One region of the Micromonospora taraxaci genome, then DNA from elsewhere that is predicted to be linked to it. Evidence: riboswitches for the same ligand, from Rfam matches in the RefSeq annotation. Region 1 holds a riboswitch; each other region holds the start of a gene.
What was found. Region 1 has a riboswitch for cobalamin ahead of FHU34_RS19995 (CbtB domain-containing protein). Riboswitches for the same ligand answer to the same signal wherever they lie in the genome.
Positions count from the first base shown of each region.

Region 2: another riboswitch for cobalamin. It lies ahead of cobN (cobaltochelatase subunit CobN); the one in region 1 lies ahead of FHU34_RS19995 (CbtB domain-containing protein).
Region 3: another riboswitch for cobalamin. It lies ahead of FHU34_RS13410 (acyl-CoA thioesterase); the one in region 1 lies ahead of FHU34_RS19995 (CbtB domain-containing protein).

Region 1 covers NZ_VIWZ01000001.1:4,298,801-4,308,318, reverse strand. Annotated here, with positions in the region: gene FHU34_RS20005 (histidine phosphatase family protein) at 63-650, opposite strand; gene FHU34_RS20000 (CbtA family protein) at 647-1,420, opposite strand; gene FHU34_RS19995 (CbtB domain-containing protein) at 1,411-1,614, opposite strand; cobalamin riboswitch at 1,649-1,803, opposite strand; gene FHU34_RS19990 (amidohydrolase family protein) at 2,062-2,940, shown strand; gene FHU34_RS19985 (ABC transporter permease) at 3,451-4,458, shown strand; gene FHU34_RS19980 (ABC transporter substrate-binding protein) at 4,499-5,551, shown strand; gene FHU34_RS19975 (ATP-binding cassette domain-containing protein) at 5,551-6,369, shown strand; gene FHU34_RS19970 (aldo/keto reductase) at 6,410-7,408, shown strand; gene FHU34_RS19965 (FadR/GntR family transcriptional regulator) at 7,418-8,143, opposite strand; gene FHU34_RS19960 (enolase C-terminal domain-like protein) at 8,151-9,518, opposite strand, start outside.
Region 2 covers NZ_VIWZ01000001.1:3,556,979-3,566,496, forward strand. Annotated here, with positions in the region: gene ileS (isoleucine--tRNA ligase) at 1-1,861, opposite strand, end outside; gene FHU34_RS16290 (hypothetical protein) at 2,170-2,838, opposite strand; gene FHU34_RS16295 (hypothetical protein) at 2,865-3,395, opposite strand; gene FHU34_RS16300 (hypothetical protein) at 3,460-4,170, opposite strand; gene FHU34_RS16305 (RNA polymerase sigma factor) at 4,163-4,618, opposite strand; gene FHU34_RS16310 (hypothetical protein) at 4,866-5,201, shown strand; gene FHU34_RS16315 (MBL fold metallo-hydrolase) at 5,213-5,929, opposite strand; cobalamin riboswitch at 6,248-6,424, shown strand; gene cobN (cobaltochelatase subunit CobN) at 6,685-9,518, shown strand, end outside.
Region 3 covers NZ_VIWZ01000001.1:2,885,988-2,895,505, forward strand. Annotated here, with positions in the region: gene FHU34_RS13390 (copper resistance CopC family protein) at 1-300, opposite strand, end outside; gene FHU34_RS13395 (Dyp-type peroxidase) at 297-1,505, opposite strand; gene FHU34_RS13400 (copper chaperone PCu(A)C) at 1,529-2,131, opposite strand; gene FHU34_RS13405 (copper resistance CopC family protein) at 2,197-4,302, opposite strand; cobalamin riboswitch at 4,431-4,644, shown strand; gene FHU34_RS13410 (acyl-CoA thioesterase) at 4,831-5,277, shown strand; gene FHU34_RS13415 (zinc-dependent alcohol dehydrogenase family protein) at 5,420-6,406, shown strand; gene FHU34_RS13420 (ABC transporter ATP-binding protein) at 6,419-7,099, opposite strand; gene FHU34_RS13425 (ABC transporter ATP-binding protein) at 7,096-8,100, opposite strand; gene FHU34_RS13430 (ABC transporter permease) at 8,097-8,981, opposite strand; gene FHU34_RS13435 (ABC transporter permease) at 8,974-9,518, opposite strand, start outside.

The DNA of each region.
Region 1 (9,518 bases):
TGTGACGGCTCAGGCCGTGACCACCCACTGTGGCGGTCACGGCCTGAGCCGTCAGCACGATCTCAATCCACCCGAGGCGCACTCAGTCGGAGGTGCCACCGTGCCCCACGGCCGGTGAGCCGGACGATCGCCAACGGCTCCACGTCCACCTGCCGGTACGTTGCCAACGGCAGGTCGAGGGCGTGCACGACCGCGACCCGGATCACCAGCGGGTGCGCGATCGCGGTGAGCCGCCGGTCGGCGCCGCGTTGCCCGTCCAACCAGGCACCGACCCGGTCCCGCACCCCAGCGACGGACTCGCCGCCGTGCGGTGCGGACTCCGGTTCGGACATCCACTCGTGCAGCGCCTGCGGCTGCTCGACGGCGATCTCCTCGACCGACCGTCCGGTCCAGTCGCCGTAGTCGCAGTCCGCCAACGCTGCCTCGATGGTGGGCAGCAGACCGAGTGCGTCGGCGGTATCGGTAGCCGCCGCGGCGGGACTGGACACGCAGGCGTCGTCGACGCCCAGGTGCCCACGTCCGGCCTGGGCCAGGGCGAGGGCGGCACGCAGGCCGCCCTCGTCCAGGCCGTCGTCCGATCCGCCGAAGCGGGCCCGACGCAGGGCAGTGGTGTGCGCGTGGGCGACCAGCCGGAGGCTGGTGGCGGTCACGTGCCCGGAAGTGCAGCGGCGGCCCGGCGACGCCGGTCGTGGTGCATCAGGGCCGCGAACAGCAGGCCGATCCCGGTCCAGAGCACCACCTGGGTGCCGAGCGAGGCCAGCCGGAAGTCCCACAGCAGCTTCGCGGGGAAGTCGGCGGGGACCTCCTGGAACGACGGAAGCACCACATAGGAGACCACGGTGACCAGCAGGAATCCGCCGACCGCCGCGGCGACGCGCTGCCACAGCGGTGCCTGCGCGCCGACCGATCGGTAGCCCAGCGAGCCCGCCCACACAGCAACCAGACCGAGCACCACCATCAGCAGGTAGGTGACGGTGCGTTGGTTGATGGTGGCCGGATCGCCGACCGCCGGCGGGTTCGCCGGGTACTTGAGGAACGGCACGACCACCGCGCCGAGCAGCGCCGCGCCGGCCAGCAGCAGGCCCGACCGTCCGTCGTCGTAGGTCCGCCGTCGGCGTGCCAGCAGGACGTACGCCGTGGCCAGCAGGCCACCCATCGCGGCACCGAACAGGCCGGTGGCCAGGAACAGGCCGCCGCGCTGGCCATTGCGGCTGACCAGGGCATCCTCGTGGTCGTGCGCACCGGCGACCGGCTCGGCATGCGCCGACGCCGCCTCCTCGATCGCGATGGCCGCGTCGACGTGCGGTTCGCCGGCGAGATAGGCGAACGTCCCGGCGAGCAGACCGGCGATCAGGCCGGCGAGCAGACCGCGGACGAGGACGGTGACGAACGGGGGAGCGGTGGCACCCGTCAGTGGCACGGAACACCCAGCAGGTGCCGGCCGTCGTGCATCAGCTCGTGCAGGTACATGCCACTGCGCGACACCGCGCCCTGGTCGAAGGCGACGAGGTAGGCCAGCAGCGCGAGCGCGGTGACGGTCGCCAACACCGTCCACAACAGACGCGTGGTGCCAGCGGGATTCACCAACGGCTGGCTGGACGTGGAACTGGACATGTGATCACGAACCTCCCCGGGGATGACGCGTCCCCATCGCAAGGCTGCGGACGACCGAGCGTCCTGGCTCGCGGTCCCTCTCGAAGTGGGGGAACCGCTCACAGTGGCGCGACCGCGCCGGAATCACACCGGCTTCCCTCGCGTCGCCGCAGATAGTGGGTCGACGGTATCGGTGCCGCCTCAGGCGGTCAACCCGGTCCGGGACAGCGACCCGCCGGCTCGCCGACGTGCGGGCACCGACGCATCGTCACTTCGGCCAGTCGACGGTATTCGTCTGGCCGGAGTGCTGGGGAGTTCCGGCTGGTACGCGCGTTCTGCGGCCTGCGCCTGCCCTGTTACCGCTAACATGGTCACCCTGCAAAATCTGTCGACGGCACCGGGCCTCGCCGGAGGCCCGACCAGTGGCGGAGCGGGGTGGGTGGACGTGAGCGCGCCGGGACGGGTCCGATGACGACCGGTGCGGCCGTGCGGCAGCCGGGGATCGTCGACGCGCACCATCACCTCTGGGTCCGAGCCCGGCACCCGCAGCCCTGGATCGACCCGCACACCATGGCCGCGATCGACGACGACTTCACCCCGGTCGACCTCGGCCCGGCGACCCGGGTCGCCGGAGTCACCCAGACCGTCGTCGTGCAGACCGTCGCGGCCCGGTCGGAGACGCCCGAGCTGTTGGGGATCGCGGCCGACGACCCCCTCATCGCCGGGGTCGTCGGGTGGGTCGACCTCACCGCCGGCGATGTCGTCGAGCGCCTGGAGCGACTTCGGGCGGCGCGGGGTGGCGAGCGGCTCGTCGGGATCCGTCATCTGGTCCAGTCCGAGCCCGACCCGGCATATCTCGACCGCCCCGACGTCCGGAGGGGTATCGCCGCGGTCGGTGCTGCCGGCCTCGCCTTCGACCTGCTCGTACGCCATCATCAGTTGCCGGCGGCCACCCGGCTGGTCCGCGACCTGCCCCAGGTCCGGTTCGTCCTGGACCACCTCGGTAAGCCGTCGCTCGGCGCCGGCGGCCTCGGCGACTGGCCCCGGGACCTGCGGGCGCTCGCCGCCGAACCCAACACGACGGCGAAGCTCTCCGGCCTGGTGACCGAGGTGAGCGGCAGTTCCTGGACGGTCGCGGACCTGCGGCCGGCCGTCGAGCACGCACTGGACGTGTTCGGGCCGGGCCGGCTGATGTTCGGCTCGGACTGGCCGGTGTGTCTGCTCGCCACCTCGTACACCCGCTGGGTCAGGGTGCTCGGCGACCTGCTGGATCCGCTGACCGACGACGAGCGCGCGGCGATCTGGCGACAGACAGCCAGCCGGGAGTACCGGCTCGCGGCGTCGTGACCCGCCGGAGGGCCGTCGGTTGACCGGCCGGGAGTTCGGTGGAGAAAGAGGTGCCCGCAAACGCCACCGGGCATAGCATGTTATCGATAACATGCTCGCGATGGTCCGCCGGATCGAGTCGGGGGCCACCCTAGGGTGCGGGGTGCGCATGGTCGTCGGGGCCGGGCCTGTCGATCCAGTGTGGACTGTCGCTGGTCCAGCGTCCCCTGACGAACCGTCGGCGGATGGTGCCGCGCCGCTCGGCCGCAGTTGTGCCGATTTGATCAGACGTATGCGCGGGATGGCTCGGGTAACGATGTCAAAACATGGTTGTAAGACCTTGGCAACCCACGCGGGTGCATGGCATGGTAACGGCTGATCAAGGGAAACATCCGATCTATCGTCACGGTGCGGCAGGTCCACGCCAAGCCCTCTCCTCTGCGGGGAGGCTCGGTCGCTCATAGGTGCTCGGCACGACGGCGGGTCCTCCGTCGAGTGCCGGCCCCACGCATGGGGAGGTCAGGTCCGACGATGAGTACCGCCGAGGCATCCGCCGGCACGCAGCGCGGCGACATCGGTGACTGGCTCCGGGAACGGATCTCCCACGCCGTCTCCGAGTTCACCGCCGCCACCGCGTTGGTCGTCCTGTTCATCGCGTTGACCATCGCGAGTCCCTACTTCCTGACGGCTGACAACCTCTTCAACATCGGGGCGCAGACAGCGGTGATCGCCATCATCGCCACGGCGCAGACGATGGTCATCATCACGAAGGGCATCGACCTGTCCGTGGGGTCGGTGGCCGCACTCTCCGGTGTGCTGGGAGCGATGGTCGTCCGCGACCTCGGCTTCTCGCTCTGGGCGGCGACGGCGGTCGCGATCGGCGTCGGCGCGCTGGCCGGGCTGTTGAACGGCCTGCTGGTGACGGCAGCCCGGATTCCGCCGTTCATCGCGACGCTCGGAACGATGTCCGTCGGGCGCGGACTGGTCTTCATCATCACCGGCGCGGTCGGCGTCTACGGCCTGCCCCGCTCGTTCCAACTGCTCGGCAACGGGGAGATCATCGGCATCCCGTTCGCCGTCGTGATCACCGTCCTGGTCGCCGTCGGGGTCGCCTTCCTGCTCTCCCAGACCCGCTTCGGTCAATACACCTACGCGATGGGCTCCAACCTGGAGGCCGCGCGTCGCTCCGGCATCCGGGTGGGCCGTCACCTGACCGGGGTGTACGTGCTGGCGGGTGTGCTGGTCGGCCTCGGCGGCATGATCGCTGCCTCCCGGGTCAACTCCGGCCAGCCCAACTACGGGATCTCGCTGGAGCTCGACGTCATCGCCGCCGCGGTCATCGGCGGCGCCAGCCTGTTCGGAGGCCAGGGTCGGATCGTCGGGACGATCATCGGCGCCTTCCTCATCGCCCTGGTGCGCAACGGGGCCGTCCTGCTCGACATCAGCATCCACTACCAGCAGGTGATCGTCGGCCTGATCATCTGGGCCGCCGTCTACTTCGACCAGTACCGCCGCCGGCGGCTGGAATCGCGGGGTTGACATGCCATTCCACGAGTCCGAACGAGGAAGGACACACACCATGGCACACACCACCACCAGTCGACCGGCGCGCACGCGTCTCCTTCGTGCACAGGCCATCCTGGCCGCGGTCGCGGCCACCGCCCTACTCAGCGCCTGCGGCGGAGTGGAGGTCCGGGACGGCGGCGACGGCGCGACGAAGGACGCGAGCGGGCCGTTGAAGCTCGCCGTCGTACCGAAGGCAGTCGGCGCCGACTACTGGAACACAGTGAAGGCGGGCGCGGAGTGCGCCGCGCAGCGCGCCGGGGACGTCACCGTCCAGTGGGACGGGGTGACCACCGAGACCGACGTCGAGGGCCAGGTCAACCTGATCCAGAACTTCGTCACCAAGAAGGTCGACGGCATCGTCTACGCGGCGACCGACTCCAGCGCGCTGGCGCCCGCCACCGACCAGGCGCTGGCCGCCAAGATCCCGGTCGCGATGATCGACTCCGGCACCAGCCCGCAGCCGTCGGGCGTCCCGCTCTTCGCCACCGACAACCGCGCGTCAGCGACCGAGGCGGCGAAGCTGCTCGCCAAGGAGCTGGGCCCCGGCAACCACGACGTGGCCCTGGTCGAGTTCCAGCCCGGATCACAGACCAACACCGAGCGGGTCGACGGCTTCAAGGCCGGCCTCGCCCAGTTCCCCAACCTGAAGCTGGTCGGTCAGCAGCCCAGCAAGAGCGACGTCAACGAGGCGCGGCGGGTCACCGAGAACATCCTCACCGCCAACCCCAACCTCAAGGGCATCTTCGCCGCCAACGAGCCGAGCGTGCTCGGCGCCGCCCAGGCCATCCAGGCGGCGGGCAAGTCGGGCAAGATCGTCATCATCGGTTGGGACGCCGCCCCGGACGAGGTCGCCGGGTTGCGCAGTGGTCAGATCTCGGCGCTGGTCGTGCAGAACCCGTTCAAGATGGGCTACTTCGGCGTCGACAAGATGGTCAAGCACCTCCGGGACAAGGCGCCACTCGCGTCTGCCGACACCGGCGTCACCTTCGTCACCAAGGAGAACATCGATTCGGCGGAGATCAAGGCGGTGCTCGAGCCCAGCTGCGCCAACCCTCCGGTGCAGTGATGGGAACGACTCCGGCGGCCACCGCCGACACCGACAACCTGCCGTCCGGCGGGGAACCGCCGGTCCTGGAAGCGCGCGGCATCGTCAAGCGGTTCGGACACGTCGAGGCGTTGCGGGGCGCCGACTTCACCGTCCACCGAGGTGAGGTCGTCGCGCTGATCGGCGACAACGGCGCCGGGAAGAGCACTCTGATCAAGACGCTTTCCGGCGTGCACCCACCGGACGAGGGCGAGATCCTCGTGGGCGGTCGCCCGGTGCAGTTCTCGACCCCGGTCGACGCCCGGCGGGCGGGGGTGGAGACCGTCTACCAGGATCTGGCCGTCGCCGACGACCTCAGCGTGGCTGCCAACCTGTATCTCGGGAGGGAGATCCTGCGCTCCGGACCGCTCGGTCGGCTGGGCTTGCTGGACAAGCGCGCCATGCGGCAGGGCGCGGCGGCGGCCCTGGACGAACTCGGTGTGCGGATCCCACGGGTCACCACCCCGATCGCCATGTTGTCCGGTGGGCAACGGCAGTGCGTCGCGGTGGCCCGCGCCATCATCTGGGCCACCAACGTGGTCATCCTCGACGAACCCACCGCAGCGCTCGGCGTGGTCCAGACCGGGCGGGTTCTCGACGTCGTCCGACGCGCCCGCGACGCCGGCATGTCGGTGGTGCTGGTGAGCCACAACATGCCGCAGGTGCTCGACATCGCCGACCGGGTCGAGGTGCTGCGCCTCGGCCGCCGCGCGGCCCAACTCCGCGCCGACGAGGTCACCACCGACGACCTGGTGGCGGCGATGACCGGGAGCACCAGCACGGACCGGGACGAGCGGTGACGGCGAACGTCCTGGCCGACGGCGACGGCTGGCGCGGCCGATGACAGGCCCCCTCGGTCGGCGGACCACAGTGGATGCCGCTCGCCCACGGGTGCGGTTCAGCCCACTGGGATTCGGTGCCTCGCAGGGCGGCAATCTCTATCGAAGGACGTCGGACGAGGCGTTCGCCGCCGCGGTGGACACCGCGTGGGCTGGGGGTGTCCGATACTTCGACACCGCGCCGCACTACGGGCTCGGCCTGTCCGAACGGCGTCTGGGTGCCGCCCTCCGCTCCCGACCCCGTGCCGAGTACGTGGTGTCCACCAAGGTCGGCCGGCTGCTCGTGCCGTCGCCGGAGACCGCGCACCTGCGTGACCCGGAGGGGTTCGACGTGCCCGCCGATCACCGACGGGTCTGGGACTTCAGCCGGGACGGCGTACACCGCTCGGTGGAGGCGAGCCTTCGACGCACCGGCCTGGACCGGATCGACGTGGTGTACCTGCACGACCCGGACGACCACTGGGAGCAGGCCGCGTACGAGGCGGTGCCAGCGTTGGTGGAGCTGCGCGAACAGGGCGTGATCGGCGCGATCGGCGCGGGGATGAACCAGTCCGCGATGCTGGCCCGTTTCGTGACGGAGACCGACGTTGACGTGGTGATGTGCGCCGGCCGGTACACGCTGCTGGAGCAGGGCGCGTTGACCGACCTGTTACCCGCCGCGCAGGCCCGCCGCGTCGGTGTGGTGATCGCCGGGGTCTACAACTCCGGGCTGCTGGCCCGGGACCTGCCGCCGAGCGACGCCGCCTACAACTACCAGCGGGCGCCGGTGGAGGTGGTCGGTCAGGCCCGGCGGATAGCGCGGGTCTGTCAGACGTACGGCGTCACGCTGCCCCAGGCGGCGTTGGCGTTCGTCCGTCGGCACCCGGCCGTGGTCTCGACAGTGGTCGGCGTGCGTGACGCGGTCCAGGTGACCGAGACCCTGCGCCGATTCGACACCGACGTCCCGGACCAGCTCTGGGCGGCGCTGTACGAGGCGGGGCTGCTCGACGTGCAGCAGTAGCGTCAGCGATCAGGGTCGCGTCGTCTCGGTGCTGGTCGGGTCGGCGTCGTCGGGCAACCCGTGCAACGACTCCTCCACACCGATCAGGTGGTTGGCCATCCGGGTGCGGGCCCGCTCCGGGTCACGCGCCACGAGGGCCTTCAGGATCGCCACGTGTTCGTCATGGGTACGCCGGTCCGCGCCCTCCTCGTGCAGGCTCCGCCAGAGCCGCCCGCGGATGGTGCGACCGGCGAACGCCTCGATGAGCCCGACGAGCACCGGGTTGTCGGCGTGCACGGCGATGATCCGGTGGAAGGCGATGTCGATCTCGAGGATGCGTTCGTGGTCCTGCGGTGACTGGCCGACCATCCGGGCCGCCTCGTCGAGGAGTTCCCCGGCCTGCGCGAGGGCCTCGTCCGTGATCCTGGTCGCGGCCAGTTGGGCTGCCTCGCACTCCAGTAGCCGCCGGACGGTGTGGATGTGCCGCGGGTCGCCCTGACCCTGGAAGTCGACCACGAAACCCATCGGGGCCAGCAGTTGCGGCGCGTCGAGGTTGGTGACGTACGTGCCGTCACCCTGGCGGATGTTGACGATGCCGAGGATCGACAGGGCCGACATCCCCTCGCGCAGCGAGCCGCGCGAGACGCCGAGCGACTCGGCGAGGTCCTTCTCGATCGGCAGGCGGTCCCCGGGCTTGAACTTCCCGTCCAGGATCATCCGCTTGATGCCGTTCACCACTTCGTCGGTGCGTGACATGGTCCCCCTAGCGGCCAGCGGATGTGGCCGTCCCACCCGCGATCACGTACGGCTCCGGAGATGACACGGTAGTCGGGTCCGCCGCCGCCCAGTAGTGGCCGTCGGGAAAGCGGTAGAGCGCGATCGACTCGGGGCGCATCCGGGTGGAGTAGCCGGGTTGGTCGGGCAGGACGTAGCCGCTGCCCGAGCCGGTGTCACGGATGACGCACGGGTCGGTGAAGTGCTCGTGCAGGTGGTCGACGAACTCGGTGACGCGGTTGGTGAGATCTCCCGAGACCGCGACGTAGTCGAGCACCGACACGTGTTGGACCATCTCGCACAGCCCGACGCCGCCGGCGTGCGGGCAGACCGGTACGTCGAACTTCGCGGCGAGGAGCAGCACGGCGACGATCTCGTTGATGCTGGCCAGCCGGCCGGTGTCCAACTGGCAGAAGTCGATGGCCCCGGCCTGGAACAGCTGCTTGAACATCACCCGGTTGTGACAGTGCTCGCCGGTGGCGACGCCGATCGGGGCGACGGCCCGGCGGACGGCCGCGTGGCCCAGGATGTCGTCGGGGCTGGTCGGCTCCTCGATCCACAGCGGCGTGAACCGGGCGAGGGCGGTGACCCACTCGATGGCCTGGCCGACGTCCCACACCTGGTTGGCGTCGATCATCAGGTTGCGGTCCGGGCCCAGGATCTCCCGGGCGATCGCGCAGCGGCGGATGTCGTCGTCGAGGTTGGCGCCCACCTTGAGCTTGACGTAGCCGTAGCCGCTGTCGACGGCTTCCTGGCACAGCCGGCGCAGCTTGTCGTCGCCGTAGCCGAGCCAGCCGGCCGAGGTGGTGTAGGCGGGGTAGCCGGTCCGGTGGAGCTCGGCGAGGCGGTCGGCCTTCGTGCTCTCCTTGGCCCGCAGGATGGCCAGTGCCTCGTCCCGGGTCAGCGCGTCGGACAGGTAGCGCAGGTCCGCGATGTCGACGAGTTGTTCGGGGGACATGTCCACCAGTAGCCGCCACAGCGGCTTGTCGGCGAGCCGGGCCACCAGGTCCCACGAGGCGTTCAGCACGGCCGCGAGCGACAGGTGGACGACGCCCTTCTCGGGCCCGAGCCACCGCAGCTGCGAGTCGGACGTGAGGAGGCGGTAGACAGCGCCCATGTCGGCCGCCATCGTCGCCACGTCCATGCCCACGAGGAGCTGTGCCTGGTGGACCGCTGCGGCGGCGACGATGTCGTTGCCCCGGCCGATGGTGAAGGTCAGGCCGTGGCCCGCGAGCGGCGCGTCCACGCTGTCGGTGCCGTCGGTGTGCAGGACGACGTAGGCCGCCGAGTAGTCGCCGTCCTTGTTCATGGCGTCTGACCCGTCAGCGGTCAGGGAGGTGGGGAAGCGGACGTCCTC
Region 2 (9,518 bases), 740 kb from region 1:
CCATGAACCAGCGCACCGCGTCCGCGCCGTGGGTGTCCATCAACGGGATCGGCAGCAGGATGTTGCCCAGGTGTTTGCTCATCTTGCGGCCGTCCTCGGCCAGGATGTGCCCGAGGCAGACGACGTTCTCGTACGGGGACCGGTCGAAGACCAGGGTGCCCACCGCCATCAGCGTGTAGAACCACCCCCGCGTCTGGTCGATCGCCTCGCAGATGTACTGGGCCGGATAGCTGCGCTCGAAGATCTCCTTGCTGCCCGGTACGTGGGGGTAGCCCAACGACGCGAACGGCATCGCCCCGGAGTCGTACCAGGCATCGATCACCTCGGGGACCCGGGTGGCGGTCCGGCCACAGTCCGGGCACGCGAAGGTGATCTCGTCGACGTACGGGCGGTGCGGATCCAGCTCGGACAGGTCGGCGCCGGCCAGCTCACCGAGCTCCGCACGGGAACCGACAGCTGTCACGTGGCCGTCCGGGCACCGCCACAGCGGCAGCGGTGTGCCCCAGTAGCGGGAGCGGGACACCGCCCAGTCGATGTTGTTCTTCAGCCAGTCGCCGTACCGGCCGTGTTTGATGTGCTCCGGGAACCAGTTCGTGTTCTCGTTCTCCCGGTTTAGCTGGTCGCGTACCTCGGTGGTCCGGATGTACCAGGACGGCTGCGCGTAGTACATCAGCGGGGTGTGGCACCGCCAGCAGTGCGGGTAGGGGTGCTCGAACGGCTCGTGCCGGAACAACCGACCGGACTCCTTGAGCCGGTCGATGAGCAACGCGTCGGCGTCCTTGAAGAACACCCCGCCGACCAGGTCGATGTCGTCGGTGAACCGCCCGTTCGGGGCGACCGGGTTCACCAGCGGCAACCCGTAGGCGCGGCAGACGGCGAGGTCGTCCGCCCCGAAGGCTGGCGCCTGGTGCACCAGACCGGTGCCGTCCTCGGTCGTGACGTAGTCCGCGAGGACCACGCGGTGCGCGTCCGGGATCTCCACCAGGTCGAACGGCCGCTCGTATCGCAACCCCTCCAGGGCCGATCCCGGCACTGTCGCCAGGATCTCCGCCTCCTCACCGAGGACCCGCCGGGCCAACGGCTCGGCGACGACGAACGTGCCCCGCTCGGTGCGGGCGAGGGCGTACGGCACAGTGGGGTGGACGGCGACGGCGGTGTTGGACACCAGGGTCCACGGCGTGGTGGTCCAGATCAGCAGTTCGACGTCGCGGTGTCCGGCTACCGCCTCGCGTAACGGAAACCGTACATACACGGACGGGTCGGTGACCGTCTCGTACCCCTGCGCCACCTCGTGGTCGGACAGGGTCGTGCCGTCGCGGGTGCAGTACGGCGCGACCCGGAAGTCCTCCACCAGACGCCCGCCGTCGTGGATCCGCTTCAGTGACCACCAGACACTGTCCACGTACTCCGGGGACATCGTCTGGTACGGGTGCTCCAGGTCGATCCAGTAACCCATGCGTTGGCTGAGCTCGACGAACTCGTCCACGTGCCGCAGCACCGAGGTGCGGCACAGGGCGTTGAACTCGGCGACGCCCATCTTCTCGATGTCGGGCTTGCCGCTCAGCCCCAGCTCCTTCTCCACCGCGAGCTCGACCGGCAGGCCGTGGCAGTCCCACCCGGCGCGGCGTGGCACCGAGAAGCCGCGCATCGTCCGGTACCGGGGGAAGAGGTCCTTGAACACCCTCGCCTCGATGTGATGGGTGCCCGGCGTGCCGTTGGCGGTCGGCGGCCCCTCGTAGAACACCCACGGCGGACCGTCGGCCGTCTGCTCCAGGCTCCGGTTGAACACGTCGTTGGCCTGCCACCACCCGATGACCGCACGGTCCATCCCACCAAGGTCGATCCTGGTGGGCAGTGGCACGAATGGCGACTTCGATGGACCGTCCGGCACCGACGTTCTCCCTACACTCCACGTCCGCTCACGCGGGCATCAGCTCACTGCCCACGCGGGGACGAAGCGTCAGGCGTATGGCCAGGACTCCGCGGTACCACCCCGCTTGCGCCCCGGTGGTGCGGGCGCCGCTCGATTTCGCGACGTGACGTGCCGCGACGTCCGGGTCTACTGGGGCGTTGACGTGCCCGTTCTTCCGGAGGCTCCCCGGTGATGGCCGGATCGGTGCCGATGCCGTCGAGCATAGCTGTCCGTGCGCGGCGCCAATGGCCGGAGTGCTAGGCGTGCAGCCAGACGCGGAGGGAGCCGGCGGTGGTGAAGCCGGCGGAGAGCGCCAGCGTCAGGTCCGGGGTGGTTTCGTAGCCGACCAGCGGTGCGCCGGGCACGGTGGCGCACACCGCCTGCCAGATCTCCCGAGGATCGTCGCTCTGGGCGAACAGGTTGGAGACGCCGTAGGTGCCTCCCTCGCCGCTGAGCACCGCACCGCCGGTGATCACACCCCGGTCGTCGTGGCGGGCGAGCACCCGTACCCGTGGGTCGGTCAGGAGCGCGGGGCGGAACACGTCCCCACCGCCGTGGGCGGCGGCCCAGGCCGCCAACCGGTCGGGTGTGGTGACCGGGACCAGCGGTGTGTCGACAGGTGGTGCCAACGGTGGCCGGTGGATCCACTGCGCGTCGAAGAGCACCCGGAAGCCGTACCCGGACAGGTCGAGGTCGGCGAAGCTGTCCTTCACCGACGCGCCGGGCCCCACGTCGATCCGGGCGAGCAGGGCCTCGGCGTCGATGCCCGGCCGCAGGGTGACCGCGTCCGGGTACCAGGGTGGCGAACGGCGGGGGACCGACCAGGCGTCGGCGTCGGTACGGCCGGTCAGCCCATGGCTGCCGCAGACGATGTCGCACCACTCGGCGTTGTCGTGGGCCGCCGCCGCCCGTGGGTCCTTCAGCACGCCCGGCAGCCTAGGCGGCCGTGCGCTCACGGCGCGTAGACCAGGTCCATCGTGTCGGTGTGGCCGGACCAGCGCAGGTCCAGACGCCAGCAACCGGCCTGGGGCACGTCGATGATCGACGGACCTGGCCCGCCGGCGACCTCCCGGGTGACAGTGGTGTCGGTGCCGTCCAGCGTCGCGGTGATCACCAGAGTGGCCGGTGCCGTCGGGTCGGGTGTGGTCGTGGAGGCCTGGGCCACCCACAGGATCTTGTTGTTCGACCCGTCCTTGCGGTGCTGCCGCAGCGGGTGGGCGAACAGCACCGCCACGATGTTGCCCTTCGCGCCGAAGACGTGCGGGACCCGAGCGTCGCCGCTGAAACCGGCGTCCGCCCAGTCGGGCAGAGCTCCCGTCTCGACCCGCGCCGCGCAGGCGCTCGCCGTGGTGGCGCCGTCGCTCGTCGGCGCCGCCGACCCGCCGGCGCTCGTCGGCGCCGCCGACCCGCCGTCGCTCGTGGCCGTGCAGCCCGCCAGCAGCACCACGGACATCGCCAGCGTCACTCTTCCCCGTGAACCCATCTCACCCCTCCAGTGCGCGTCGACTCGTCGCACAGTCAGGACACCGGTCGGGCCGGTCAGGTTCCTAGCGCAGCGACCTGGCGATCTCGATCGCCTCGGCCTTGCTGAGGGAACCTTCGAGCCGGTAGCTCACGTCGGCGTCCTGCCAGATCAGTGTCGAGGCGGCCAGTCGGGCGGTCTCCTCGCGGACCTCGCCCGCACGGTCCACGTACGACAACACGTGTGGTCGGTCGACCCAGATGGCGAAGTCACCGTCGACCTGCGTCCACTCCGCCCCCGGCGGGGTGACCTCCTTGTGGAAGGCCAGGTTGAGGCGACCGTCGAACGCGTCGATGCGCAGCGCGCCCCCGTCGTAGAGCAGCGTCGCCACCCGGCAGACACCCGAAGGGTCAGGATCGGCGACCAGCACCCGCTCGGGCGGACCCAACGACGCCGGTAGGCGGATCGGGAACCGCACCGCCCGCTGCGCCTCGTCCAAGGCGGCGGTCCGCTGCGCGGGCAACGGCGACGGGGTGCCGGCGGGCGGCGTCGGGGCGGACGAGGTGGCGATGCTGACACCGGCGAAGCGCAGCAGCCCGGCGACGGCGTCCGCGACGGCGGCCCGCGTCGGCGGCACCAACGCGACCAGGAGGGCGACCAGCGCCGCAGCGGCGAGCGGACGCCACCGGCGCACGGGCCTGTCGAGTCGTACGCGGACACGGGCGGTCACGTCGGGCGGCTCGGGTGTCTCCAACCAGGCGGACAGGTCGCGCAACTCCCGTTCGAGGTCACCCATGCCGGACCTCCTCCCGGTCGAGAAGGCCGCGGAGTTTCGCCAGCGCCCGGGAGGTGCGCGACTTCACCGTCCCCCGGGGCCAACCCAGTGCCGCCACCGTCTCCTCCTCGGTGAGATCGAGGAAGTACCGACAGACGATCACCTCGCGGTCCCGTACCGGCAGTTGCCGCAGGGCCCCGACCAGCGCCTCCCGGCGCTCCCCGGCGAGGACCGCGCCGACCGCCCCGTCCTCGGCGATCTCGGACGTCGGGTCGGCCGCCGCCGCCCGCAGGACGAGCCCGTCCCGCCGGCCCCGGGACCGGTGCAGGTTGCGGGTCTCGTTGGCGACGATCGCGAGCAGCCACGAGCGGAAGGACGACTCGCCCCGGTACCGGGACAGCTTGCGGTACGCCTTCACGAACGCCTCCTGCGTGACGTCCTCGGAGTCTGAACCCGCACCGAGCAGCACCGCCGTCCGGTACGCGGACGCGGTGTGCCGGGCTACCAGGAGGTCGTACGCCTCCAGGTCACCGGCTCGAGCGCGGGTGACGAGAGCGTCGTCGTCCAGGGGAGGCCTCCGTTCGGATCACACTCATGACACCGCGCGGGCGTCGCGGGTTCCACCCGGCGCGGGTCAGGTTGCTCCCACCCGGCGTGCAGCGTATTGCCAGGATTCGGTGGTGCACTGGGAGAGGTGTCGAGGAGAGGGGCTGGTCATGAGCTGGTTCAATCGCCGGGCACGGGGTGCCGAGACGACCCCGACGAAGCTGGACCGGGAGGCGACCCGCGAGGACCTCGCGGCGCTGGAGGCGTTCGTCGCCAGCCGGCGGGGCGTGGAGTTCTATCTGGAGCCGGAGACCACGGCGACGGACACGACTGTGGTGGCGATCGCCCACGACGGTGAGTGGATCCGCCGGCGCACCGGTACTCCCCGGGCGGCGGGGAGCATCGCCCGCAAGCACGCGGTGCCGCTGTACGAGGCCGCCCGCACCGGCTACCCGGAACGGATGCGGGTGTGGAACCGCGCCCACCCGGAGCGCCACGCCCGTTGAGACTCGCCTGCTCAGGCGTCCTCGACGGCTGACCGGGCCTGTTCAGCGGTCATCGGCTCGGCGTGGCTGGAGACGTACCAGTGGTAGTCGTCGTGTAGCAGTCGTCGGACCAGGCCCAGGTCGAGGCCGTCCTCGGGTCGGCGCAGATGGGCCGGCGGTGGGTAGAAGCAGTCGCCCAACACCATGACACCCGAGTCGGGCACCAGGACGACAGTCGAATCCGGGGCGTGCCGACCTCCGACGTGCCGTAGCCCCACGCCGACCGGCAACTCGTCGGCATCGGTGAAGGTCCGGGTCGGTGGTAGGACCGCGAAGTCCTCCCAGGAGTCGACAGCCCGTGCCCGCGCCCGGAAGCTCGGGCCGAGGCGAGGGTTGGCGCGTACCTGCTCGTCCAGGTAGTGGTGGCTCCACGGCCGGGCGGCCTCGGCGCGCAGCAGCGGCACGGCCGCCTCGTGCCCGACGATCTCGACACCGGGCCAGGCGCAGGCTCCCCAGACGTGGTCCCAGTGGTGGTGGGTGTAGACGAGCCAACGTGGCTGCGGTAGCCCGGCGGCGGCGAGCGCGACCTGGATCTCGCGAGCGTGCGCGGGGCTCTGCCCGGCGTCGATCATCACACTGCCGCGCTTGTCGACGACGACGGCGACGCCGGCCTGGACGGCCTCCGGGTCGGGATCGCCCGGACAGATCCAGACACGGCCGGCCAGGTGGTGGAACTGCGGGGCGACCATGGTGATCGACCTCCGGGATTGATCGTGGACGCTGGTGCGGCGTTTTCCGATCCTAGGTGAGGGTGCCGCCCGGCACCGTCCCACCGGACGATCGGCGCAGGCCAGAGCAGGTTCCGGCCATCCTTTGCTCTGCATACCTATGCGCACCGGTGACGATCCGTGCCCGGTGCCTATAGGTATGCAGAGCAAAGGGCGTGGGGCATTCATCCGGGGCATTGCCACAGCGCGCATCCACCGTCGCGGCAATCGCTGAAGCTCGATGATTGTCGGCCGCCTAGCCGGGACGGAGTGGCGTTGACCCGCAGCGGAAGGGTGTGGCAGCATTCGCGGCCTGACGGCAGTGAAGGAAGTCGGTGCGATTCCGACGCGGTCCCGCCACTGTCACCGGGGAGCGATCCCCCCTCGTGAGTCACGGCCGTGTGTCTGCGGTTGGAAGGCCGGGGGAGAGCGTCGATCCGGAAGCCAGGATACTTCGGCCGTCGGGACGTACCCCAGGGCGTGGACACCCGAGGAGGACCCGATGACGCACGGCGTCTCATTCATCGACGAACTTCGTCATGACTCGCACGGCGGGCGATGCACAGTGCCCGCGACCGGTCACGCCCCGTTGAGCTGAGCGCCGCCCGCCGCCGACCGGCCCCGCCGCTCGCGTCCGCGAGCCGTCCGCCCCGCCGTCGTACCGGCTGACGCCGCACCCACCCGCATCGTCGCGGTCACCCTCGTGGTGGCCGGGGCGTCACTCCCCGGAGCCCGCCGTGCGCATCCTGCTGCTGTCCACCGCCGACACCGACCTGCTGGCCGCCCGCGCCAGCGGCGCTGACTACCGGCTGGCCAACCCCGCCCGGGTCGCCGCCGACGAGGTGCCCGCCCTGCTCGACGGCGTGAACCTCGTCGTCGTACGCCTGCTCGGCGGTCGACAGGCCTGGCCGGACGGCCTCGCGGCGGTGCTCGCCACCGGCGTGCCGACTGTCGTGCTCGGCGGTGAGGCGCTGCCTGACGCGGAGCTGATGGCCATCTCCACAGTGCCGTCCGGGGTCGTCACCCAGGCGCTCGCGTACCTGGTCGAGGGCGGGCCGGACAACCTGGGGCAGCTGGCCCGCTTCCTCTCCGACACGGTGCTGCTCACCGGCGAGGGGTTCGACCCGCCCACACCCACCCCGGCGTACGGGGTGCACCGTGAGTACCCCACGAATCCGGAGCAGCCCACCGTCGGGATCGTCTTCTACCGGGCGCACGCCCTCGCCGGTAACACCGGCTTCGTCGACGTGCTCGCGGACGCGGTCCGCGAGGCCGGCGGCAACCCGCTGCCGATCTTCTGCGGTTCGTTGCGGGGGCTGACCACGGGGTCCGGCCCGCTCGGGCTCTTCGCCCGCTGCGACGCCCTGCTGGTCACCGTCCTCGCGGCGGGCGGCGCGGTCGCCGCGGACGCCTCCGGGGGCGGCGACGAGGACGCCTGGGACGTCGGCGCCCTGGCCGCCCTGGACGTGCCGATCATCCAGGCGCTCTGCCTGACCAGCACCCGGAAGCAGTGGGCCGACAGCGACGCCGGGCTGTCCCCGTTGGACGCCGCGATGCAGGTGGCCATCCCCGAGTTCGACGGCCGGATCATCACCGTGCCGTTCTCGTTCAAGCAGATCGACTCCGACGGGCTCTCGGTCTACGCCGCCGATCCCGAGCGGGCCGCCCGGGTCGCCGGGATCGCGGTGCGCCACGCCCGGCTGCGGTACCTTCCCAACCCCGACAAGCGGGTCGCCGTGGTGCTCAGCTCGTACCCCACCAAGCACTCCCGGGTCGGCAACGCCGTCGGGCTGGACACCCCGGTCTCGGCGGTCCGGCTGCTCGCCGCACTGGCCGAGGACGGCTACGACCTGGGCGACGCGCCGCCACCCACCGACGGGGACGCGCTGATCCACGCGCTGATCGCCGCCGGTGGGCACGACGTGGAGTGGCTCACCCCGGAGCAGTTGGCCGCCGCCGAGGCCCGGATACCGGGGGACACGTACCGGCGGTGGTTCGACCAGGTCCCTGCTGAGCTGCGCGAGCGGATGCGGGAGCACTGGGGTGAGCCGCCCGGCGAGCTGTACACCGAGGGCGGGGACATCGTGCTCGCCGGTCTGCGCTTCGGCAACGTGGTGCTGCTGATCCAGCCGCCCCGCGGCTTCGGGGAGAATCCGATCGCCATCTACCACGACCCGGACCTGCCGCCCAGCCATCACTACCTGGCCGCGTACCGCTGGTTGGCCACGCCGGCCTCCGACGGCGGCTTCGACGCGGACGCTGTGGTGCACCTGGGCAAACACGGCACCCTGGAGTGGTTGCCCGGCAAGGGTCTCGGTCTGGCTGCCGACTGCGCGCCCGACACGGTCCTCGGTGACCTGCCGCTGGTCTACCCGTTCATCGTCAACGACCCGGGCGAGGGCACCCAGGCCAAGCGGCGGGCACACGCCGTGGTCATCGACCACCTGGTGCCGCCGATGGCCCGCGCCGAGACCTACGGCGACCTGGCCAAACTGGAACAACTGCTCGACGAGTACGCCACCGTGCAGGCCCTCGACCCGGCCAAGGTGCCCACCGTCCGGGCACAGATCTGGGACCTGGTACGCGCCGCCGAACTGCACCACGACCTGCACGCCGAGGCGATGCCCGACGCGGACGACTTCGACGACTTCGTGCTGCACCTCGACGGGTACCTGTGCGAGGTCAAGGACGTGCAGATCCGCGACGGCCTGCACATCCTCGCCGACGCGCCCACCGGGGAGCCCCGGGTCAACCTGGTCCTCGCGGTGCTGCGCGCCCCGCAGATCTGGGGTGGCGCACACGCCCTGCCCGGCCTGCGGCAGGCCCTCGCCGTCGCGTACGGCCTCGACGAACAGGAACTGCTCGCGTCACCGGGACAACGACTGGCACTGCCCAGCGCGTTGACCGACGTGGTGGACGGGCCGGCCGGCACCGCCGCCGACGCGGTCGACCTGATCGAGGCCCTCGCCCGGCGGCTGGTCATCGGCATGGAGACGCTCGGCTGGGACGCCGACACCGTCGACACGGTGGTCGCGGAGGTGACCGGGCAGCCGATCCCCGACGTCGCCGCGGTGCTGCGCTTCGCCGCCACCGAACTCGTACCTCGGCTGGACCGCACCACCGACGAGCTGACCAACACCCTCGGTGCGCTCGACGGCCGGTTCGTGCCGCCCGGCCCGTCCGGCTCACCCACCCGGGGCCTGGTCAACGTGCTGCCCACCGGCCGCAACTTCTACTCCGTCGACCCGAAGGCCATTCCCAGCCGCAACGCCTGGGACGTCGGGGTGGCCCTCGCCGACTCCCTGCTGGCCCGGCACCTCGCCGACACCGGCGCGTACCCCCGCTCGGTGGGTTTGACAGTGTGGGGCACCAGCGCCATGCGCACCCAGGGCGACGACATCGCCGAGGTGCTCGCGCTGCTGGGCTGCCGCCCGGTCTGGGACGACAGGTCGCGGCGGGTCACCGGCATCGAGGTGGTGCCCACGGCCGAGTTGGGCCGGCCCCGCGTCGACGTCACGGTGCGCATCTCCGGCTTCTTCCGCGACGCGTTCCCGCACGTGGTGGCGCTGCT
Region 3 (9,518 bases), 1.4 Mb from region 1:
GACCGTGCTCTTCGCCCCGGCGACCACCGGCTCGCCCGTGACGACCTTCCGCTTGGCGGCGTCGGTGAGCACGATGGTGGTGAACGTGGGGTCGAGCCGAGACATGAATTCGAGCACGATCTCCGTTGGTGCGCTGGTCACCGTCGACTGCTGCACCGGCGTGGCCGCCCGCAGCGAGTTGTGGGCCCAGGCCGGGCCGGCCGGAACGAGCAGCGCGACGAGGACGGCGAGCGCCGCCGCGCCGAGACGGACGGCGTTGCGACGCAGCGGCGGTACGGGCATGCGGAGGCTCCGGTTCATCCGAGCACCTGCTCGCCGATCCACCCGCCCGGTTGGCAGCCGGGTGGGATGGCGAAGACGGCGGAACCGATCGGGGTGGTCCACTCGTTGAGCAGGTCCCGGTCGGCCAGCCGGCGTTGGATTGGCACGAACTGTCGGGCGACGTCCGCCTGGTACGAGGTGAAGACCAACCCGCTGTCGGCGTGGCCCTCGGCGGTCGGCACACCGTCGTAGTTGTAGGGCCGGCGCAGGATCTTCAGCCGGTCGTCCGTGACGTGCGCGCGGGTCAGGTGGGAGAAGTCGGGGATGACGGTGAGCCCGTCCGGGCCGGTGGCGGCGAAGTCGGGCTCGTCGTGTTCGGCGTTGCCGGTGAGCGGGGCGCCGGTGTCGAGCCTCCGGCCGACGGCGAGTTCCCGGTCGGTGCGGCCGAGCAGGTCCCAGGTCTCCATGTTCATGCTGATCCGCCGTACGACGAGAGTGGTGCTGTCGCGCAGCCACGCCGGACCGTCCGGCACCCAGACGGCGGAGTCCATCGGCACCCCGGGTCGGGGGTTGGCGGTGCCGTCGAGCTGACCGAACAGGTTGCGTTGGGTGTGGCCGCCCGGCTCGACGCCGGGGCTGCGCCGGAAGCCCTGCTGCACCCACCGGACGGTGGCGAACGGCCGGCTGTCCTTGATCAGCACCCGTTGGGCGTGGGCGACGCTGATCGGGTCGTCCGCGCAGATCTGCAGCAGCAGGTCGCCGCCCGTCCAGGCCGGCTGGAGCCGGTCGACGCGGAACGGCGGCAGGTCGGCGACCGAGGCCGGCCGGCGGTCGTCGACGCCCGCCGCCCGGTACAGGGCGGGTCCGAAGCCGAAGGTCACTGTCAGCCGGGCGGGCAGGAGCCCCAGTTCGGCCTCGGTGTCGGCCAGCGCCGGCTTGCCCTGGGTGAGGCGGGCGGCGTCGTCGGTGAGCAGCCGCAGCATCCGACCCAGCGCGGCCCGGTCGGTGCCGGCCCGCAGCGTGAACGCTACGAATGCCGCGTGCGCCTGCGGTTCGGTGGTCACGCCGGCCTGTCGCGCGCCGTGGAACGGCTCGACCAGAGCGCCGACGCTCGCCACCGGCGTGGTGTCGGCAGCGGCTGGTGACTGCCCGCTTTTGGTACGGGTCGCAGCGATGGCCGCACCGCCGGCGAGGGCTCCGCCGGCGGCCAGGGCCCCGCCGGTGAGCAGGCCGCGCCTGCTCACCGGTCGGGCGGGTGGCGAGTCGGTCACGATGCGGGGCTCATGCTCATCTCCGGCGTGGCGCTCATCCCGGGCATCGGCTGGCCGTGCCCTGGGGCGTAGCTCTCCTGCGCGCCGGTGAACGGCTTGGCCACGGCCGTGAACTGCTGGATCCTACCGTCGGCGAACGTCAGGGTGAACGTCAACTCGTCGCCGGCCTGCACGGGCTTGGCGAGGTTCATCAGCATCAGGTGGTCACCGCCGGGTTCCAGCGCGTGCGTGCTCTTCGCCTTGATCACGACGCCGCCCTGCTTGGCCTGCATGACCATCTTGCCGTCCTTCATGGTCATCTCGTGCAGCTCCATCGGCGACACCGAGGTCGCGGCGCCGGTCACCGTGACATCGCTGTCGCCGTCGTTGACCAGGGTCCCGAAGGCCGCCGTCATCCCCTTGTCGGCGGCCTTCACCCACGGGTCACGAATGCCGAGCACCCCGGCGTCCGGGTTGGCCGAGGTCGACGCGGACGGACTCGCCTGCCCGGTCGACGGGGAGTCGGACGATCCGCATCCGGCGGCGCCCACCGCCAGGACGGCGGCGGCGAGGACGGCGGCCGAGCGGCGGCGCGGACCGAGCGGGCTGGTGCTGAGCATGTGTTCTTCCTCCGATGGTTGCTGCTGGCTGGATGGTCGGCCGCAGCTGGGAGAAAGTTCCGGGCTCAGGGCACGTTGATCGTGTACTCGGCGGTGTGCACCTTCCCTTCCACCTGGAAGTCGAAGAAGGCCCGGTACCGGCCCGAGCTGGGCGCGGTCAGCCAGAACTGGACAGTGCCGTCGACCAGCTCCTGCTCCGGGTGGACGTGCACGTAGCCGAGATCACCCTCGCGGACGACCACCAGGTGCCCGTATGCGCCCAGGTAACGCTCCAACTGCACGGGCGCGGCCGCCTCGGCGCGCTGGACCTGGAACTGCATCGGCGCCGTCACCCCCACCGTCGGGGTGCCGCTCATCGCCACCGCGTACGGCCCGGCCGTCGCCTGTGCCTGCGCCGGCGGCAGCGCGGCGGGGGTGTGCGCCCCCGGCACCGTGTGGTCGACGCCCAGCACGAGAGGCACCTGCGCGCCGTTGGTAGCGGTCACGGAGAAGTCGGCGTAGACGCGGTAACCGCCGGGTTGGGCCAGCGTGAGGGGGACGCTCCAGGTGCCGTCGGGGGCCATCGTCGGGTGTACGTGCTGGTAGCCGGTCAGGTCACGGCCCACCACGATCATGTGCAACGGCTTGTCGTGGACGACAGCGAAGCGGGTCGCCGGCTGCCGGTCGGTCCCGACGATCCGGAAGCGGTAGTCGGCGCGTACCCCGGCGGGTTGGGACCGCTCCAGCGGTTGCAGGGTGAACCCGCCGGCGCTGACCGTCGTTCCGGTCGCCAGCGTCTCGCCCGTCGCGCCGTCACCCCGGTGCGTGTGCGGGCCGGTGCCCGCCGGGTGTTGGTGCCCGTCGGTCGCGGACATCGCCTGCCCGGAGGCGGGTGGACCGCCTGCCGGCTGCCGGGTGTTGCCCGCCGGGCTCTGGTCGCCGGGGCCGATGCGAGCCAGCCCGAACCCGGCCAGCAGGGCGATCACCAGCCCGCCGACGAGCAGCGCCAGGTGGCCGTTGCTCAGCCGGGACCCGGGCGTCACGGCGGCGAGGTCCGTGTCCGGCCGGGGTCCGGCCTCGACTGTCGACTCGTCGTCGGTGCTGGCGAGGGCCTTCGCCTCATGGTCGGCGGTGGCGAGGGCCTTCGCCTGCTGGTTGGTGGGCGTCGGGTCGACAGCGACGCCCGTGCGGGCCGTGACGACCGCGTCGCCGGTACGCGCTGCCGGCACTGTGGCCGGTCGCCGCTTACCACCAGTGGGCTGCGCACCGACACCGCTCACCGCGCCGGCCTTGCCCGCGGAGGACTTGGCAGCGGCCGTCTTTCCAGCGGCGGCCCTGCCTCCGCTGGTCTTGCCGGCGGAGGGCCGGCTCGTGGTACGGGCACCGCCGCCGCGTCGACCTGAGGTCCCCGGTGCGGTACGGCCCCGGCCGGTGGGTTTGCCGGTGGACGCCGTCCGGCGACGCCAGACGACAAGTCCGGCCGCCGCGACGGCCGCCGCGATCGCCGCCGCCCATCCGGCCCAGGCCAGCGCTCCCGAACCGCTCTCCTCGGCCGGCCCGGTCGGCGGGACCGCCGCAGCCCCCGACGGCGGGGTCACCGGCTGGGCCGAGGCGGTCGGCACCGCCGACGCCTGCCCGGATGACCCGTGCTGCTCGGTGGCGGCCACCAGTGCCGGGTCCGGCTGCGTCGTCGGCGGGCTCCACCCCTTGGGTGCCGCCGTCACCGGCCCGTTGTAGCGGAACGTCAGCGTGCCCCGCACGGTGTCGCCGTCCGAGGCGACCGACAGGTAGCTCACCGAATACTGGCCCTTGGCCGGCAGGTGGGTGACGGCCACCGTCGCGGGGAACCCGGTCGTGTACTCCCGTGGCTCGAACTGCCCGTTGACCAGGAAGTACTCCCGTACCGGCTTGTCCAGCGGCTTCGGCTCCCCGTACGACCAGCTGTTGTCGACCCGGATGCCGCCCGGGGCGGTGACAGTGAAGAACGCGTTGGGCGCGGCCTTCTCGGTGAAGAACAGCTGCACCGCCGTCAACGGCTCGCTCACCGTGGCCCCACTCGCTGGCGTGGACATGGCGAGAGTCCCGTGAGCCGAGGCGGGTTGGGCGGACGCGAGGAGGGCGACCGCCGAGGCGAGGAGGAGCGCGAGGACACCCGAGAGCACCCGCCCCGGAGTCTGTGGGAGACGACGCATCTGAATATCCTGACCGGAGTGAGGCTTTTTTCAAGAGCTGGCGATCTTTTTCCTCACATGGCAAAAGCTGACGACGGGCGGTGCGGTCTCCGCGCTGTGCCCCCGGTGCCGCGACTTCCCTGGCCAGCTATGCTGCGGGCGGCGCTGGTTCGCCCCGTCGTGACCGTCGGGGTGTCGTAAGAGGGAACCCGGTGGAAGTCCGGGACTGCCCCGCAGCGGTGAGTGGGAACGAACGCCGTCATCAGCACTGGGCCGTCGGCCTGGGAAGCGACGGCCGGTAGGAGACCGGCGCGACCGGTCAGGCCCGCGAGTCCGAAGACCTGCCTGCGCTGCGCACACGACCGTGTGCGCCGCCGTCGGCCTCGCGGGTGGGCTGAGCGGGTGACGTGCCGTCCGTCGGCGCGTGCTCGTCAGCGTGTCCGCGTATCGGCGGTGTGGTTTCCCGAGGGACGGACTACCGCTGTGCACGACACCACCACGATCGTCGGCCGAGCGCCGTCGGCGTCGCACCTGACCCTGTCGCAGATCATGGACCAGCACCACACGAACCTGATGGGTACGGTGCACGGCGGCCGGATCCTCAACCTCATCGACTCGGTGGCCGGAGTCGTCGCCGCCCGGCACTCCGACGGGCCGGCGGTGACCGCCGCGATCGACGAGACCGCGTTCCTGCGCGCGGTGCGGGTCGGCGACGTCGTGCACGTCGACGCCCGGATCACCTGGGCCGGACGCAGCTCGATGGAGGTCGCGGTCAAGGTCACCGCTGACCGGTGGGACCGGGCCGTGCCGCCCACCGACGTGGCCACGGCCCACCTGGTCATGGTCGCCATCGACGACGACGGCCAGCCGAGGACGGTGCCGCCGTTGCTACCCGAGACCGACGGCGACCGGAGGCGCTACCGCGAGGCGGAGATCCGCCGCGAGCACCGGTTGGCCCTGCGACGGGCGCTGCTCGACGGCGTCGACGAGGGCTGAGGGCGTTCGGGCTGTCCGTCGCCACGTGCAGCGCGTATCTCGCCGGATCGTCGTCCTGGCTGTCACCCCGGATGTAGCCCGGGCGGCAAGCCAGTTGGATAGCGTCCACGTGATGTCTCGATCACGGAGGGTGTGAATCGTCATGCGTGCAGCGGTGCTGCGGGAGTTCGACAGTCCGCTGACGGTCGAGGAGATCGATCAGCCCGCTCCCGGGGCGGGGCAGGTGCTGGTGCGGATCGTCGCCAGCGGGGTCAATCCACTCGACACGAAGATCCAGGCCGGACAGGCCGCGCACGCGCGGGTCCAGCCGCCCGCGGTGCTCGGACTGGATCTTGCCGGGGTCGTCGCGGCGGTCGGCGCGGAGGTGACGGGGTTCGCACCGGGAGACGAGGTGTACGGGCTGTGCGGGGGAGTGGGTGGGCTACAGGGTTCGCTGGCCGGATACGCCGCCGTGGACGCCCGGTTACTGGCCCGCAAGCCCGGCGGCCTCTCGATGCGCGAGGCCGCCGCGTTGCCACTGGCGGCGATCACCTCCTGGGAGGGGCTTGTCGACCGCGCGGGGGTCCGCGCCGGGCAGAAGGTGCTGGTGCACGGCGGTGCCGGCGGTGTCGGTCACGTGGGCCTGCAACTCGCCCAGGCAAAGGGTGCCGAGGTGTACGCCACCGGAGGCCCGGCGAGCGTACGGGTGATCGAGAGCCTGGGCGCCGTGGCCATCGACTACACCTCGACGAGCGTGGAGGAGTACGTCGAGAGGCACACCGGTGGCGAGGGGTTCGACATCGTCGTCGACAACGTCGGTGGCGCGACGCTCGACGCGTCGTTCGCGGCGGTACGCACCTATCACGGACACGTCGTCAGCGCGCTCGGCTGGGGCACCCACTCGCTCGCCCCGCTGTCGTTTCGTGGCGCTACCTACTCCGGCGTTTTCACGCTGCTGCCGATGCTCACCGGCCGGGGCCGCGAACACCACGGCGACATCCTGCGCGAGATCGCGACGCTGGCCGATGGCGGCGCGCTGCGCCCGCGACTGGACCGGCGTCGCTTCACGCTCGACACCATCATGGACGCCCACCGTCTGGTCGCCGACGGCATCGCCGAGGGCAAGGTCGTGGTGGACGTCGCCGACTGACCGGCCGGTACGTCAGGTCCGCGCCGGTGCCCTGCTGTCCAGGTCGACGATCCGGTCGGTCCAGCGGTCCATCAGGGTCTGGTCGTGGCTGATGACCAGGACGCCGGCCCGCCGGGTCCGCTGGTAGTCGCGGATGACGGCGGCGACGTGCGCCTGGGTCGAGGCGTCCAGCATCGCCGTGGCCTCGTCGCAGAGCAGGTAGTCCGGCCGGTGTACGAGGGCGCGAGCGAGGCAGGCGCGTTGTAGTTGCCCGTCGGACACCGCGTGTGGCCGTCGGCCGCGCAGGTCGGCGGTGAGGCCGACGAGGTCGGCGAGTTCGGCCACCCGTTCCCGGACCGTCGACTCGGGCGTTCGGACGGCACGGAGCGGTTCGGCGATCAGGTCGTCCAGGCTCAGCCGGGGATCAGCGGCGGCGCGCGGGCTCTGGAACAGCACGGCGACGCGGGTCCGCAGGTCGACCGGCACGGCGTACCGCACTCCGTGGACCGGCGTGCCGTCGATGCTGACCTGGCCGTGGTCCGGGCGGTGCAGGAGGGCCAAAACCCGGACCAGTGTGGACTTGCCACACCCGGACGGGCCGCGGAGTCCGACCGTCTCGTTTCGACCGACCCGCACTGTGACGCCGTCGAGCACGACCCGACGGCCGTACCCGACGGTGACCTCGTCGGCGAGCAGGTGCTGCGGGCTGGTCACGTGACGGCTCCGGTGCGGATCGGGTGGTGGCAGGCGACAGTGCCGTCACCGGCGATCGGCGTCGGCGGCGGCTGGCTCGCGCAGGTGTCGGTGCGGTGTGGGCAGCGGGGCGCGAACGCGCAGCCCGGAGGCAGTGCGGTGAGCATCGGCGGTTCGCCCGGCACCGGCCGGAAGGCGCGGTCCGGCAGGGCGTCGAGGAGCGCCGCGGCGTACGGGTGGGTGGGCGCGGCGAAGAGATCGTCGGCGTCGGTGTGTTCCACGATCCGGCTGGCGTACATGACGGCGACGGTGTCGGCGACCCGTTGCGCGGCGGCCAGGTCGTGCGTGATGAGGACGACGGCCGAGCCGTTGTCGCAGCGGCGGCGTAGCAGGTCGAGGGTGTGGTCCACCAGCGGCCGGTCGAGGCCGGTGGTGGGCTCGTCGGCGATGAGCAGCGACGGGTCCGGTGCCAGTGCGAGCGCGGTGACCAGCCGTTGGGCCATGCCGCCGGAGAGTTCGTGCGGGTAGCGGTCCAGGTCGGCCGGGTCGAGCCCGACGTCGAGGGCGAGCTGCTCGGCGTCCGCCCGGTCCCGACCGTGTGCCCGGAGCGTCTCGGTGAGCAGTCGCCGTCCGGTGCGGACCGGGTTCAGCGCGGTGGCTGGGCTCTGCGGGACCAGTCCGACCCGACGGCCGCGTACCCGGCGGGCCAGGTGACGCTGACCGCAGGTGACCAGGTCGACCGGGTCGCTGTCCGGGTGGTGCAGGACGGCGTGGCCGGTGATCGTGGCGTTGCCCGGCAACAGGCCGAGTAGCGCGTGGGCCAGGACGGACTTGCCGCAGCCGGACTCGCCGACGACGGCCAGCAGTTCACCGGTCCGTACGGTCAGGTTGAGGTCGGTGACGGCGCGCACTGTCGTGTCGCGCAGCCGGAACTCGACGCCGAGGCCCTCCACGGCGAGCAGCGGGCGGCCCGCGGCGGTGCGGTCGGGTGCCTCGGCAGCGGCGTGTTCGGTGGTGGTCACAGGTGCAGCTCCGCTCGGATCCGGGGATCGAGGCGGTCACGCCACCGTGCGGCGAGGACCGCGATGGCGAGGGTGACGACGACGATGACCGCACCCGGTGCCAGGCTGGCCCACCAGGCGCCGGTCAGCAGTGACCCCTGACCATCGTTGATCATGTTGCCGAGTGAGGCGAGGTGCGGCGGCAGGCCGAGACCGAGGAAGGACAGCGCCGTCTCGTGCCACACCGCGTGCGGGATCATCAGGGTGGTGGCCAGCGCCAGCCGGGGCAGCACGTGGGGCAGCAGGTGTCGGGTCAGGACCCGACCCCGGCCGGCCCCTCCGCTGATGGCGGCGTCGACGAACGGCCGGGTACGAAGGCTGAGCAACTCGGACCGGACGATGCGCGCTGTGGAGAGCCAGTGGGTGAGCCCGACGGAGGCGATCACCGCGCCGAGGCTGGGACGCAGCATGGCGACGATGAAGATGCCCAGCAGCAGGTGCGGCATCGCGGCGATGGTGTCCACGATCCGCATCAGGATCCGGTCCACAGGGCCGCCGAGCGTGCCGGCGATACCGCCGATGACGCCGCCGAGGACGGTGGCGACGAGCGCGGCGACCGCGCCGACGAGCAGCGACACCCGCAGCCCGTAGACGGCACGGTGCGCCACGTCCCGGCCGAGGTCGTCGGTGCCGGCGAGGTGGGTCCAGGACGGCGCCAACCGGGTCTGGTCGAGGGCCACCGCGCTCTGGTCGAGCGGCCAGACGAGCGGGGCCAGGAGCGAACCGACGACAGCGACGACGAGGACGAGGCCGGCGACGACGACACCGGTCTGGCCGGGTCGCAGCCGCAGTCGGGACCGGGCCACGCGGAGCAGTGGCGGTCGGGTAGCAAGGTCAGCCATCGAGTCGCACCCTCGGGTCGGCGGCGGCGTACGCGAGGTCGGTCGTGAGGTTCGCGGCCAGCACCACAGCTGTGGTGACCAGCGTGATCGCCGCCAGCAGCGGGAAGTCGCTGCCCAGCGCGGCAGCCACCGTGACGGCGCCGAGACCCGGCAGTGAGAAGACCGTCTCGACCAGCACCGCACCGCCGACCAGCTCCGGCAGGTGGGTGCCGACCAACGTGAGGAACGGCAGCAGCGCGGTCCGCAGCGCGTGCCCGAACAGCACCGTCCGCCCCGGCAACCCCCGGGCCCGCGCGGCGAGCACGTGGTCGTCGCGCATGCTCTCCGCGACCGCGTCCCGGACGAACAGCACGAACCACGGCGCCTGCGACACGGCCAGCACTCCGACCGGCAGGATCAGGTGGTGCGCCACGTCGGCCCAGGACGTGCTGGTCGCGGTGACGTCGGTGAGCCCGCCGGCCGGCAACCACCCGAGCACCAGCGCGAACACGGCGATCGCGGCCAGGCCCAGCCAGAACACCGGCATCGACTCGACCG